Regions from separate parts of the Pseudoalteromonas sp. APC 3355 genome, predicted to be linked through region 4. Evidence: predicted binding sites of a transcription regulator. Region 4 holds the regulator's gene; each other region holds the start of a gene.

Region 1 (3,504 bases), on a different contig from region 4:
ATAGCATTTTATACTTTATTAATGGATGTCATGACTGAACTTGTAGCCCAGCAGCGTACTGCCAAAATACTAAGCCAACGAGCTCATGACTTATTGCTTGGGCATAGCTTTGCGCATCAGCAAATTGGTTTCATTCATACATTAGATATAGATTACGGCGAACCCATGAAGCAGCGTACCTTGCTTCAGGTTGAAGTGGCCGCACAGAATAAACGCCAGCAAAGCAGTACTGCACATCATAAGTACCGCGCTCAAGCGAGTGAACAGCTGCACAAAACTATTGAAACAGCTATATATAAGCAGCTCGAAGATATAGATGGCGTAATTCATAGCACCATAGGTATTGAAGATGGTATTGCCAATATACTCGATATATTAGCGGTAAAGTCAGCGTCGGTAGGGCGTTTAGAGCCATTGGTTAATGATATAAGCTGGTTGGGTAGGGAGTTAGTAACGCTCGTTAATTTACCTTACTATCGTAATCAACGTAGTAAAAACACGTCTGTAAAAGTAGATAAGCCATCGCTCGCCCTTCGTTATATTGGCCTTGATAACTTACAGCTAGTTATTCCTACATTTGCTGCCCGCCATTGGATGCCACATAGTACCGAACCATTTTCGTTATTAAAACGTCGTTTACGTGACAGTGCCATGGCAAACGCCATTGCTGCGCAAAAAATTGCACAAATTAATAATGTAAATGACGTTCATGCATTTACCCTTGGTATGCTTTTAGATGTAGGGCGAATTGCATTAGTGCGCTTGTACTTAAAAACGTTTGAGCAAATATGGCAACGTAAAGTACAGCTAGCCCGAAATGAAAACCAAAAAGATTTACACACCGCATTATTAGAGCTACAGCCCGACCCGTTATTTTTAACCACCCTACTTAGCAATAAATCGATAGAAGTAAGCGCTAAGGTAATAGACAAAATGGCTTTTAAATATTTACCGTTTAAAGGGGTAATGCAGCAGCTAGTAAATGGGGTAGATAAGGGCGATACATTACTGCCATTAACAGAAGTAATGCTAAAAGCACGGTGCTATTCTCAATATCTTAATTTAAAAGAACATCAACTTATTGAACCTGATGAAGCTCTAAGCTGGTTTTCGCACTTTAAGTTCACTAAAACGGAACTAAAAACCCTCCAATCGAGTAATTTTACCAATTTAGCTATTCAAATTGACTAAAAATCTGAATTTTTTGTTAATTTTTTTGCGACTAACCATTCATTCTCATCTTATTGTTATATTACATATTTGCCGATTAAAGCGTGTGCGCCTCTGTACTCATGCGGTTAGTTGCCTAAAAATAAGCATAAATAGCTATGCAAATAGTTATTCACTATCTATGAAATAATATCTTTAGCCCTTTATTTTCAAGGGATACATGAAAGTTTTTAACGAGACAGATATAAGTAATTCTGAAATAATGTGCGTCTGAAAATTGAACCACAAAGCAATTTTGCGCAATTATCAGGTTACTGATCTTGCCTATAAAGTTGGTTACAAATATTAACCAAACACCTATTTTGATGTTTTGTGTTGCTCACAATTAAGAGGAAATAAAATGACAGTCAATCGCGAATTATTTGATCACGTAATGGTTCCTAACTACGCACCTTCAAGCGTAATTCCTGTTCGAGGCGAAGGCTCTCGCGTATGGGATCAACAAGGTCGAGAGTTTATCGACTTTGCTGGTGGTATTGCAGTTAACTGTCTTGGCCATTGCCACCCTGCATTAGTAGGCGCATTAAAAGAGCAAGGCGAAAAAATCTGGCATCTATCTAACGTAATGACCAATGAGCCGGCACTTCGCCTAGCTAAAAAAATGGTTGATGCGACATTTGCTGAAAAAGTTTACTTTGCCAACTCTGGCGCAGAAGCAAACGAAGCCGCGCTTAAATTAGCGCGTCGTTTTGCACTTGATAAATTTGGCGCAGAAAAATCACAAATCATCGCGTTCAACAAAGGTTTCCACGGTCGTACATTCTTTACCGTAACTGTTGGCGGCCAAGCTGCATATTCAGATGGTTTTGGTCCTAAGCCTGGCGACATTGTACATTGCGATTACAATGACCTTGCTGCTTTTGAAGCACTTATCAGCGATAAAACATGTGCCGTAATGATGGAACCTCTACAAGGTGAAGGCGGTATTGTTTCACCAACTGATGAGTTTGCTCAAGGCGTTCGCGATTTATGTACTAAACATAACGCACTGCTTATTTTTGATGAAGTTCAAACAGGTGTTGGTCGTACTGGCGATTTATACGCATACCAAGGCTTAAACGTAGTACCTGATATTTTAACTTCAGCTAAAGCACTTGGCGGCGGTTTCCCTATTGGCGCTATGATCACAACAACTGAAATTGCACAGCACCTTAAAGTAGGCACACATGGTTCTACTTATGGCGGTAACCCGCTTGCGTGTGCTGTTGCAGAAGCTGCATTTGATACAGTAAATACCCCAGAAGTACTGGCTGGCGTAAAAGAAAAAGCCGCATTATTTAATGAACTACTTAGCGCGGTTAACGAAAAATACAACGTATTTAGCGAAATCCGTGGCCAAGGTTTATTAATTGGTGCAGTAGTGAACGAGCAATACAAAGGTCGTGCAAAAGAGTTTTTAGTGGCAGGTACTGAGCAAGGCCTTATGTCACTAGTTGCCGGTGCAGACGTAGTACGTTTCACTCCATCTTTAGTAATTCCTGAAGCGGACATTCGCGAAGGTATGGCACGCTTTGAAAAAGCAGTAGCAAGCGTAGTAAACGCATAAGCGACTTAAGCCAACCAATTAAGGGCAAGCACCGCTTGCCCTGCAATTCCTATTTACCGTTATTTATAAGGGAGCAAGCGGACTCATGATGATCCTTCGCCCAATCCAGCAAAATGATTACTCAGCATTACTGAAAATTGCCCACGAATCTGGGCATGGTTTTACGTCTTTGCCATTAAACGAAGAACTATTGCAAAAGAAAATAGACCATTCTGTAAGTTCATTTGCTAAGCAAACGTCACAACCCGGTGACGAAGGCTACCTGTTTGTTCTTGAAGATAGCGAAACCGGTGATGTTGTAGGTACGTCTGCAATTGAAGCTGCGGTAGGGCTTGATGATGCATTTTATCATTATCACTTAAGTAAAGTGATTCACTCTTCGCGCACATTAAACGTATACAAAGCGGTTGATATTTTAACGCTATGTAACGACTACACAGGCGCTACAGAGCTTTGCACATTGTTTTTAAAAGATGGCTATCGTAAAAATTGTAACGGTAAGCTACTTTCAAAAGCGCGCTTTATGTTTATAAAGCAGCATCAAGAGCGTTTTGCACAAACAGTGATTGCAGAAATGCGCGGTGTGTCTGACGAAAACGGCAGTAGCCCTTTTTGGCAGTGGCTTGAAGAGCACTTTTTCTCAATGGATTTTCCAACAGCTGACTACCTAACAGGTATTGGCCAAAAGGTTTTCATTGCTGAATTAATGCCTAAATACCCAATTTATG
Region 2 (3,504 bases), on a different contig from region 4:
GTCATTAATTGTTTATTAGCGCAACCTGCGAGTGCACCCACTATATAAGGCATTTGCTCTGCTGGGCTAATACGTAATCCTTGGTGTTTAGCACTGGCAAAACCCGCTTGTTTTAACCATGTATCAACTAAAGCGCCACCGCCATGTACAATGACAAATTCATCATTTTTTTGCTCATTTAATACATCAAACAACGCTTTTGCTGCATTTTCTGTATTAAGTACTGCACCACCTAGCTTAATTACCCACGTTTTTTTACTCATTTAAAACGCTCCTTTTAATCCAGTGGTATGATCTAAATTCATAGAAATATTAATACACTGCAAAGCTTGTCCAGCAGCGCCTTTTAATAAGTTATCAATAGCAGACATCACAATTAACTGCGTTCCTTGTTGCTGCCAGCCAATATCAACAAATGGCTGCTTAGCTACACCTTTAATTGAAGGTACTTTATCGCCTAATAAACGAATTAATGGCTCGCTCGAAAGTACTTGATAAGCCGATGCAACGTTTTCCTTGGTAACGCCTGGCTTAAGCTGTACATAAATAGTTTCTAAAATACCGCGCGGAAAGCTACCTAAGTGCGGTGTAAACAACACTTTGTGGCCAAGGTGTTGTTCAATTTCAGGGCCATGGCGATGGTTAAACAAACCATAAGGTGCAAGCGACACTTCACAAAAATGTGTTCCTACACTGGCTTTACGCCCTGCGCCTGTAACGCCCGAAACCGCATTAATAATAATACTTTCGCTGCTTAATAAGCCTGCTTGCTTAAGCGGTTTTAGCGCATTAAGCGCTGCTGTTGGGTAACAACCTGCAACAGCAATTAGCTCTGCATTAGCGATAGCATCATGGTTCCACTCAGCTAGACCGTAAGCCGCTTCATTTAAAAGCTCTGGATGTTGATGCTCAAAACCATAGTAAGTAACGTAGTCGTCATTGCTTGCTAAACGATAGCCACCAGATAAATCAAATACCTTTTTACCCATAGCTAAAAATTGCGGCGCTAGATCAACACTTACTTTGTGATCGGTACATAAGCATACGTAATCAGCATCACTTTGAATGTCATCAAAAGCTGATACGCTAAGAGGAAGTAAAGGGCAGTCTAGTAAGCCAAGGTGCTCTGGGTATAAATCACTTAGCAATTTATTTTTATCTAAGCTACCCTCAGATACATAACAGCCTGTTAAAGTTAAGTTTGGATGCTTAGCAACTAAACTTGCTAACTCTGCGCCGCTGTATCCGCTTGCGCCAATAATCACTACATTCATTTGTTACTCGTTATCTTAAAATTAATTACTACTTATCTATAATGTTCGCTTAAACTAGCTTAGACGCTAATTAAGTCTTTTTTATTAATGAATTTTGATTATCGTCGCATTATTTTCATGGCGTTACTTTTAATATATTTATGCTTAAAAAGTGAATTGATATTCATCATAAATACTTTTATATTGTTATGCAATTAAATTGAATAATAATTTTGGATTTTTTTATGCCTTTGCCTTCGTTTATTTCCATGTACCAACAATTGATTGCAGCCCCTTCTATTAGTGCTATTGAAGACAACCTGTGTATGAGCAATAAAAACGTAATCGAACTCCTAGCCAGTTGGTGCGAAACAATCGGTTTTACGTGTGAAATTATAGAATTAGAAGGAGGTAAAGGGCGCTATAATTTATTAGCAAAACGCGGAGAAGGTGATGGCGGATTAATGCTAGCAGGTCATACCGACACAGTGCCTTTTGATGACAGTCGTTGGAACCATAATCCATTTAAACTTACCGAACTCGATAACAAATTGTATGGGCTAGGAAGTATTGATATGAAAGGCTTTTTTGCTTTTGTATTACAAGCGATTAGTGAACTTGATGAAAAGCAGCAAACTCAGCCTATTTTAATCCTTGCCACCGCCGACGAAGAAACAACGATGGCTGGTGCACAACAAATATGTAAGCACCCGAATTTAAAACCTGCGCGCTGTATAATAGGCGAACCTACTGATATGACGCCAGTATTTATGCACAAAGGCCATATGAGTACAGCAATAAGAGTGGTTGGTCGCTCTGGGCATAGCTCCGATCCCGAACGTGGTCTTAACGCCATTGAAGTAATGCATAAAGTGATTACAAAATTGATGATCTTAAAAGAACAATTAAAGCATAAGTATTCAATAAACCACTTCGAAATCCCTTATCCAACATTAAACTTAGGTAATATTCATGGCGGCGATAACGCGAATAGAATTTGTGGTTGCTGTGAAATGCATATAGATATGCGCCCATTACCAGGTTTAAGTGTACAAGAACTACAAGCATTCGTACTCGATGCAACGAAAGAGATAAATCAGCAATACCCAAATGCGGTGAGCGTTATTGATTTACATGAACCAATACCGGCATTTAGTGGTAGCACCGACAGTGCTTTAGTCAAAATGGCTGAAAAAATAGCGGGGCAAAAAGCGGTCGCAGTAAATTACTGCACTGAAGCGCCGTTTATCCAGCAACTCGGTTGTGAAACGATTGTAATGGGCCCAGGCTCAATTAACCAAGCACACCAGCCTGATGAATTTTTAGCGATGGAAAAAATAAAACCATCACAACAAATAATCACTGATCTTATAAAAGCAAATTGCTTTAGCTAATAAGATTACAATAAAGGCGCCAATTGGCGCCTTTATTAATACAGAACTAAGGCCTAATCACCTTTAACTTCTAAGTTAATAAACTTAACTAGTTCTTCAGGTTGCCCTACTAGCATCATAACTTGTTGGTTAATTTCCATCATAGTTTTACCTTCAGGTAGCTTTGCAGACACACTGAATGAATTTAAACCTTTCGCAAAGCTAGTTAAAGCCTCTGCAATATCTTCAGTTACAGGAGCTTGTTGTAACTGTTGCTCTAGCGTCATTTCCATTTGCTCAAGCGTCATACCTTGCTTTTCAAGCTCGCTTGATAGTAAATCTTTTAATTTACCTTGGTTATTTAAGGCAAAGCTAACATTACGCGGCTCTAATTTACTCATTGCTTGCATAACAAGTGTTTGCTGCTGTAATTCTTGCTCATACGTCAGCGGTTGCTCACCCGCTTCTTGCTGCGCCTTGCTAATAGCCAATGAAGCATCCATTAACGCTTTTGAATTAGCTAAACCCATATCCATATTAAAACTAACAATATCTTTTGCATCAAGCTTAACTACTACATCACTATTGCCAGACTCTTCATCGTAATCAAGTGATGAATGTAAGTCGTAACTTGCCGACGCTAACATTTCGTTTGTATCAGCTGGTAATTTTGATACGAAGCTTTTATCAAACTGAAAGCTTTTTACATCAAATGATGTATGTGGTGATATTTTATCCGGCTCGTAGCCAGTTATTTCAATGCTTTGAATATTAGCAACATTATCACCTTCAGGGCTTATTACTTCCATATTTGTTATTTCTACACTCTTTGAAATAACACTTGCCGATAAACCAGCGTATTTAAATGTAGCGCCAGT
Region 3 (3,504 bases), on a different contig from region 4:
CCTTCAAATGCCGCATATTTTTTACGTACATCTCTAAAGTAAGCAGCAATTTCTTCTAGGTGGTTTAAATCAAGCTCAGTATCGCGCTCAGTTCCTTCAACTATCGATACAATAGTTTCAGTCGCAGAATGTCCATAAGTCATACTCATTGATGAAATAGCGGTATCGAGCATATCAATGCCAGCATCAATTGCTTTTTGGTAAGTAGCAGTACTTAAACCTGTTGTAGCGTGGCACTGCATAGCAATTGGAATAGATACAGTTTCTTTAAGTGCTTTAATTAGTTTTTCAGCATCGTACGGCTTTAATAAACCCGCCATATCTTTAATACAAATTGAATGACAACCCATATCTTCAAGCTGCTTTGCAAGAGTTAACCACATATCAAGTGTATGAACTGGGCTAACTGTGTACGAAATAGTACCTTGAGCATGAGCGCCCACTTTTACAGCCGCTTTAATAGCTGTTTCTAGATTGCGAACATCGTTCATTGCATCAAATATACGAAATACGTCAACGCCATTTTTATGTGCGCGTTCTACAAACTTTTCAACTACGTCATCAGCGTAATGGCGGTAACCTAATAAGTTTTGACCGCGTAATAGCATTTGCTGTTTAGTATTAGGCATCGCTTTTTTAAGTGCACGAATACGCTCCCAAGGATCTTCGCCTAAATAACGAATACACGAGTCAAATGTAGCACCGCCCCACGATTCAATAGACCAATAACCCGCATCGTCTAATTTGCTAGCAATCGGTAGCATATCGTCTAGGCGCATACGCGTTGCTAATAATGATTGGTGAGCATCGCGTAATACCAATTCTGTTAATTTTAATTTAGCCATGTGTGTGCCCCTTATTTATTATTTGATTTGTACTGAGCAATGGCAGCACTAATAGCAGCGATGTGCTCATTAGGCACACCTTGAGATTTAAAAGATGGTGATTTAACTGGTGTCGCCACGTCAGGTTCGCTAAAGCGCGTCACCAAATTAGACATAAGCGTTACTGCACCAATTAATATCGACAGAAATACAAACACCCCAACCATGCCAGTAAGCATTAAGTTACCAGCCGTTGTGAGTAGAGCACCTATATCCATTTTTCTCCCCTTGAAACCCATATCGAAAATAAAAAATCGATTTAATTAAATATTTATTCACTGGATAATAACAAAACTAATCGCTTTGTCTACATCTTGTAAATTGGTAAAACCAATTAAACAATAAACAACATAACACTCAATTAATTTACATGCTATAACTCAGCAATCACGCGCTCTACAATACATACAAGAAATAACGACTATAGCTAATAGTTATATGGAAGTTGTTAATTAACTATCAAGATAAGTAAAAATAAACACTAATTCTTAATATTAAATGCAAAGCCACACACCAATTGTTAATTGGTCTTACCAAAACGAGTTTATTTAGTGAACATTTAGCAGTTATTTGCAACAGTGTGAATAACTTACATAACAAAGCGTAAAAGTTACTAAGCAACTAATAACTAGAGTAACAGCAAAAAACCATAACCAATTGATATTTATAATAAATAAACTTTGGCATATAACTGGCATTAGTTATTATGAGCAAATTTGATAACCAAGGAGAAAACAATGTTACGCTGGACAATTACATTTTTAGTTATTGCTTTAATCGCTGCAGTGTTAGGTTTTGGTGGCATCGCAGGTGCCGCAGCTGGTATAGCAAAAATTATATTTTTTATCTTTTTAGTACTTTTAGTGATTTCATTAGTTTCAGGTGCACTACGTGGTAAATCACCCAGGTAGATAAAGCATTCAACTAACAAACACTAAAATTTAATTAATACTTACAAGGAATTACACTATGAACTCTACAACTTTAAAAGCAGCACTAATCGCAGTATTTGCAGGTTTTTTCATGATGGGTTGTGAAGACAACCATGCAGAAGATGCTGGCGAACGTATCGACGAAGCAGTAACTGACGTGCAAAACTCTGTTGAAGATGCATGTGAAAATGTTAAAGAAGGCGTGAACGCTGAAGAAACTAACTGTTAATTCTTCTTGTACCGCTAAAAAAACGGCTTTCGAGCCGTTTTTTTGTGCCAGTAATAAAATCACTGACTATAAAGCTGCTCATTTAGCAGTTAGCTTGTTAAAATAAAAAAAACGATATTTAAAGCAAGGCAAAATGGCATTCACAACCACCTACACATTAGATAAACCCTACTTTTACGAGTGTTTTGATGAGTCACTCCCTTATAGTAAGCGTGCAAAACCTAAATACTTTTTACTTGTGTTGTTAGTTGCGCTTGGTTTATTTGGCATTTATGTTTTAGACGATCATTACTTAGGATCGTTTATGATCATGTTAGCGGTACTCGAATGCGTCGCTTTTTACTATCGCAGACCATGGTGGGTAACCAGACAAATGCTCAGCAGAGCATCAGGCTCTGAGGTAACACTTACCTTTGATGAAGAAGGTATTAAATCTGCTAATCATTACAAAAGCTATCAATTAGAATGGCAAAATATAAGCGAAGTAATAGACACCCAGCAAGGTATTATTATTAAAAACAAAAGCGGCATGCAGTACATATCAAAACAAATACTTAGCCCTGAAACACTCGCTTTTATAAACAAAAAAGCCACTCAGTGAGTGGCTTTTAGTCTAGTTGAGTTAATTACTCAACTACGTATACGTGTTGATTAAGCATTGCCCGGATTAGGGTTCGACTTTTCAGCTTGTATGCGCATGTAAATCTCTTCACGATGCACTGATACGTCTTTTGGTGCATTAACACCGATTCGAACTTGATTTCCTTTAACACCTAGAACAGTAACTGTTACTTCGTCACCAATCATTAGGGTTTCACCTACTCTACGAGTTAGTATTAGCATTCTCTTGCTCCCATGTTCCAATAAAAATTATAAGATTCCGCTTAAACATACTAATGAAAATTAGACTGAAAAGTAAGTAAAAACTCGCAATCTATCCATTTTCTGTTAAAAATGCCTTGTGTAATGCACGAACAGCCAACTCTAAGTACTTTTCATCTATTAAAACTGAAATTTTAATCTCTGAAGTCGAGACTAAAACCACATTAATATTTTCCTGCGCTAATGCATCAAAAAATAAACTAGCGACACCAGAATGTGATTTCATACCCATGCCAACAGCAGAAACTTTAGCAACTGCTTGCAATCCGCTTACATTTTGAGCACTGAGCTGAGCTTGATCTTCACTCAATAATTCAAGTGCTTGCAGATAATCATTCGAGTGCACAGTAAAAGCATAGTCTATTTTTTCAAAGTTATGATTAACTTGATTAATCATATCTATTTCGATGCCATTTTCGGCAAAAAGTTTCAATATTTTTGAAAGATATTGCGTGCCCGTTGGCACACCTTGTACCTTAATTAAACATTCGTCACGATTAAACGCAATCCCCGATACAACCTTGCTTGGCATATCGTTCTCCTCAAAACTTATTAATGTACCTTCATCGGGATTAAA
Region 4 (3,504 bases):
TATTGCTGAAGGTGAAGTATTGCAGCTGATGAACTGCAATGACCCAGATACGACTGAAGCCAGCTATATGCAGGTTATTTACTCTAAAACAGCTAAATTATTTGAAGCAGCTACAGGCCTTGCTGCCATTATCACAGAGCAAGACCAAGCGACACTTGATGCACTAAACCTATACGGTATGCATTTAGGTACTGCGTTTCAACTCGTAGATGACGTACTCGATTACAATGCAGATGCTGAGCAGCTAGGTAAAAACATTGGCGATGATTTAGCTGAAGGCAAACCAACCCTTCCGCTTATTTATGCTATGCAACATGGTAGCGAGCAGCAAACGCAGCTCATTCGTGATGCAATAGAGCACAGTAATGGTATGGAGCATTTAGAAGAAATTTTAACTGCACTAAAACAAACTAATGCGCTTGAGTTTACAATGCAAAAAGCAGAGCTTGAGGCCGAAAAAGCCATTGCCTGTTTAGACTTTTTAGCTGAGTCTGACTATAAGCAAGCACTTATAAGCCTTGCCCGTATTGCGGTTGACCGCGACCACTAGTTTTAACTAGTTACACAGTGTGACATTAATTCTGAGCAATAAAAAAGCCTGCAAATGCAGGCTTTTTTGTTGCTTAAACCGGCTATTACGCCATGAAATCAACACCTTCTTTGATGTCTTTTTTCAGAGTTTCAAGCATGTCATTTTTTGCTTTTGTTTCAAATGCGCTTAGTTCGCCGTAAGAAAGAATTTCTTCTACGCCGTTTTTACCTAAACGTACTGGATGTGCAAAGTACTCTGCATCGCCATTTTCAACAGCAACGTAAGCGTAATCTACAACTTCTTCACCTTGTAGGCCTTTAACTAAAGACATACAAAAACGAGCTGCAGCAGCACCCATAGATAGCGTAGCTGAACCACCGCCTGCTTTAGCATTTACAACTTCAGTACCCGCATTTTGGATACGTGGAGTAAGTGCAGCAACTTCTTCATCAGTGAAAGAAACACCTTTAACTTGAGAAAGTAGAGGAAGAATAGTTGTGCCTGAGTGACCACCAATTACTGGTACTTTAACAGTTGCTACGTCTACGCCTTTAAGTTCAGCAACAAATGCTTCTGAACGAATAACGTCAAGCGTAGTAATGCCGAATACGCGTTTAGCGTCGTAAGTACCTGCTTTTTTGAATACTTCAGCAACGATTGGAACTGTGCCATTTACTGGGTTAGTAATAATACCTACTAACGCTTTAGGACAGCTAGCAACAATGCCTTCTGCTAAAGTTTTGATGATACCAGCATTTACATTAAATAAATCAGCACGATCCATACCTGGTTTACGTGGCATACCCGCTGGGATAAGAACGATGTCAGAGCCTTCAAGCGCTTTGTTTAATTCGTCTGCGCCAAAGCCTGCTACTTTAACATCTGTTGGGATGTGAGAAAGGTCAACCGCAACACCTGGTACTACTGGTGCAACATCATAAAGTGATAATTCAGAGCCAGCTGGTAAGCCTGTTTTTAATAATAAAGACAACGCTTGGCCGATACCGCCTGCAGCACCTAATACAGCAACTTTCATTGGAATTCTCCGTAATTTGAGGTAGGAAACATTTGTGGCTCTTAAGATAATGAAATTAGCGACTAAAAACAAATTTATCCTGTCTATTTCAAGTATATTTTCGACCATAGTCGTAAACTTTTGTGATTTAACGCATCAAACTGGCAAGTTAACTAAACAACTGCTGCATAATTATTCATTTTTGTGTAGAATTTGCGGCATAAATAACAAAAACGAATAAAGACTATGCAACCACAAGATAAACAAGAAGCACTAGTAAAAGCATTTAAATCACTATTAAAAGAAGAAAATTTTGGCTCTCAAGGCGAAATAGTTGATGCATTAAAAGATCAAGGCTTTGACAATATAAGCCAAAGTAAAGTATCGCGCATGCTAAGTAAATTTGGTGCTGTACGCACACGTAACGCCAAACAAGAAATGGTTTACTGCTTACCAGCTGAAATGGGTGTACCTACGGCTAAAAGCCCATTACGCCAATTAGTAATCGACATTATGCACAACGAAATGATGATCATTATTCGTACCAGTCCAGGCGCCGCTCAGCTTATCGCTCGTTTATTAGATTCATTAGGTAAAGCAGATGGCGTACTAGGAACAATTGCAGGCGACGATACTATTTTTATCGCTCCTGCTAAAATATCTGAAATAGATGTAACACTTGAACGTGTTCGCATTTTATTTGATACGGTTTAATAGCAAACTAAATTTGTTTTAAAAACCCGACTGAAGGCGCAAAGAAAGCAGAACCCATATCGGCTTGAGTAAAATCAAGCCAGTGGTCGTAACAATCCCCTTCCCCTAAACGACTATTAAGTACTTTTTCAAATGCGGTGCCCGTACAAGCGCATGTAATTGATAACATTCCCTGCTCATACACATCGCCATAAGGCATGCTCTGATTTAATAATAGCGGTTGTCCGTCTTCGTCTTTTAGCTCACTTCGCGAAGCATGGCTGGTTTCGATCGCGGGGGTAATTAGCGTGTTATCAAGGCGCGTACGCCCCATTATTTGTTCTTGCTCGCTCAATGATAAGTGCTGCCACATAGTTAAATCATGCTTATAACGCTGTACATGAATATAACTCCCCTGATCTTCAAAATTGCCAGGGTTACTAATTAAAGCCGTAGCGCGCTTTTTTCTTCCATGTGCGGTGTCGCCACCATAAATAAAACCATTAAAATCACGACCATCTAAAAAGCGAAAATTACGAATTTGCTCCACCAGCTCAACATCGGGGGCAAATAGTTTTAAAATTTGCAGCGCAAATAAATGGTTAACGTCTTCACGGTCAGAGCGAATTTGCACAAATAAATCGCACGGTTGTACGCTCATTTGATGATCGCTATGGTTTATATTAGGAAAGCTCTGTAATTCGCTTGGGATGTATTCAGGGAGGATATGCGGCCAATATTGCGCACCAATAGCAACCATACAAGAGAGCATTGATTCTGAAAATTGATCGCTAAATTCTTCTTCAATAGCGCTTACTTGTTTTAACTTTGCGCGAAGTGATTCATCTTGACCATCAAACACATTAAAAAATAAGTGCAAACCGTGTAAGTTTGCTTCAGCACAAATCCCTGATTGCGCTTGCGCCATTGTTATTCCTTAGTTTTACAGATAAAAACACAGCGAATAACAAATTAATTACGATTCGAAAAAATTCACCGTGTGAGGTTTTATTTTTATTATAACCTGCTCATTATTTTCAAATGACTGGCCATATTGTGCAGCAACTTCAATTTCTTGTTTATCAATAACAAGTGAATAAACATACGCCGAACCAATAAAGCGACGACTTATGATTGTAGCTCGCTTGCTGAGTTTGTCACTTTGGTTATCTGCCACTAATTCTATTTGATGAGGGCGCACATATATAAGCCCTGCACTTACGTTTTGCTTACTCTCAATATAAGATTCGACTAAACCAAATGG

What was found. The regulator ArgR, encoded in region 4, controls arginine synthesis, uptake and breakdown. The targets are predictions, from matches to a motif close to ANTGAATANNTATTCANT.
Region 1: the regulator ArgR is predicted to act here: its motif matches at 1,318-1,335, upstream of QMA08_RS13900 (aspartate aminotransferase family protein).
Region 2: the regulator ArgR is predicted to act here: its motif matches at 1,425-1,442, upstream of argC (N-acetyl-gamma-glutamyl-phosphate reductase).
Region 3: the regulator ArgR is predicted to act here: its motif matches at 1,147-1,164, upstream of QMA08_RS19555 (OadG family transporter subunit).

Annotation. Positions count from the first base shown of each region.
Region 1 covers NZ_JASDDB010000010.1:42,984-46,487, reverse strand. The annotation lists gene QMA08_RS13905 (HDOD domain-containing protein) at 31-1,191, shown strand; gene QMA08_RS13900 (aspartate aminotransferase family protein) at 1,571-2,776, shown strand; gene astA (arginine N-succinyltransferase) at 2,862-3,504, shown strand, end outside.
Region 2 covers NZ_JASDDB010000002.1:253,577-257,080, reverse strand. The annotation lists gene argB (acetylglutamate kinase) at 1-263, opposite strand, end outside; gene argC (N-acetyl-gamma-glutamyl-phosphate reductase) at 264-1,274, opposite strand; gene argE (acetylornithine deacetylase) at 1,499-2,647, shown strand; gene QMA08_RS04420 (hypothetical protein) at 2,701-3,504, opposite strand, start outside.
Region 3 covers NZ_JASDDB010000022.1:22,007-25,510, forward strand. The annotation lists gene oadA (sodium-extruding oxaloacetate decarboxylase subunit alpha) at 1-845, opposite strand, end outside; gene QMA08_RS19555 (OadG family transporter subunit) at 857-1,102, opposite strand; gene QMA08_RS19560 (DUF1328 family protein) at 1,622-1,795, shown strand; gene QMA08_RS19565 (hypothetical protein) at 1,854-2,045, shown strand; gene QMA08_RS19570 (YcxB family protein) at 2,179-2,646, shown strand; gene csrA (carbon storage regulator CsrA) at 2,697-2,888, opposite strand; gene QMA08_RS19580 (aspartate kinase) at 2,980-3,504, opposite strand, start outside.
Region 4 covers NZ_JASDDB010000008.1:162,497-166,000, reverse strand. The annotation lists gene ispB (octaprenyl diphosphate synthase) at 1-550, shown strand, start outside; gene mdh (malate dehydrogenase) at 636-1,568, opposite strand; gene argR (transcriptional regulator ArgR) at 1,794-2,261, shown strand; gene QMA08_RS12135 (Dyp-type peroxidase) at 2,269-3,168, opposite strand; gene QMA08_RS12130 (ABC transporter ATP-binding protein) at 3,217-3,504, opposite strand, start outside.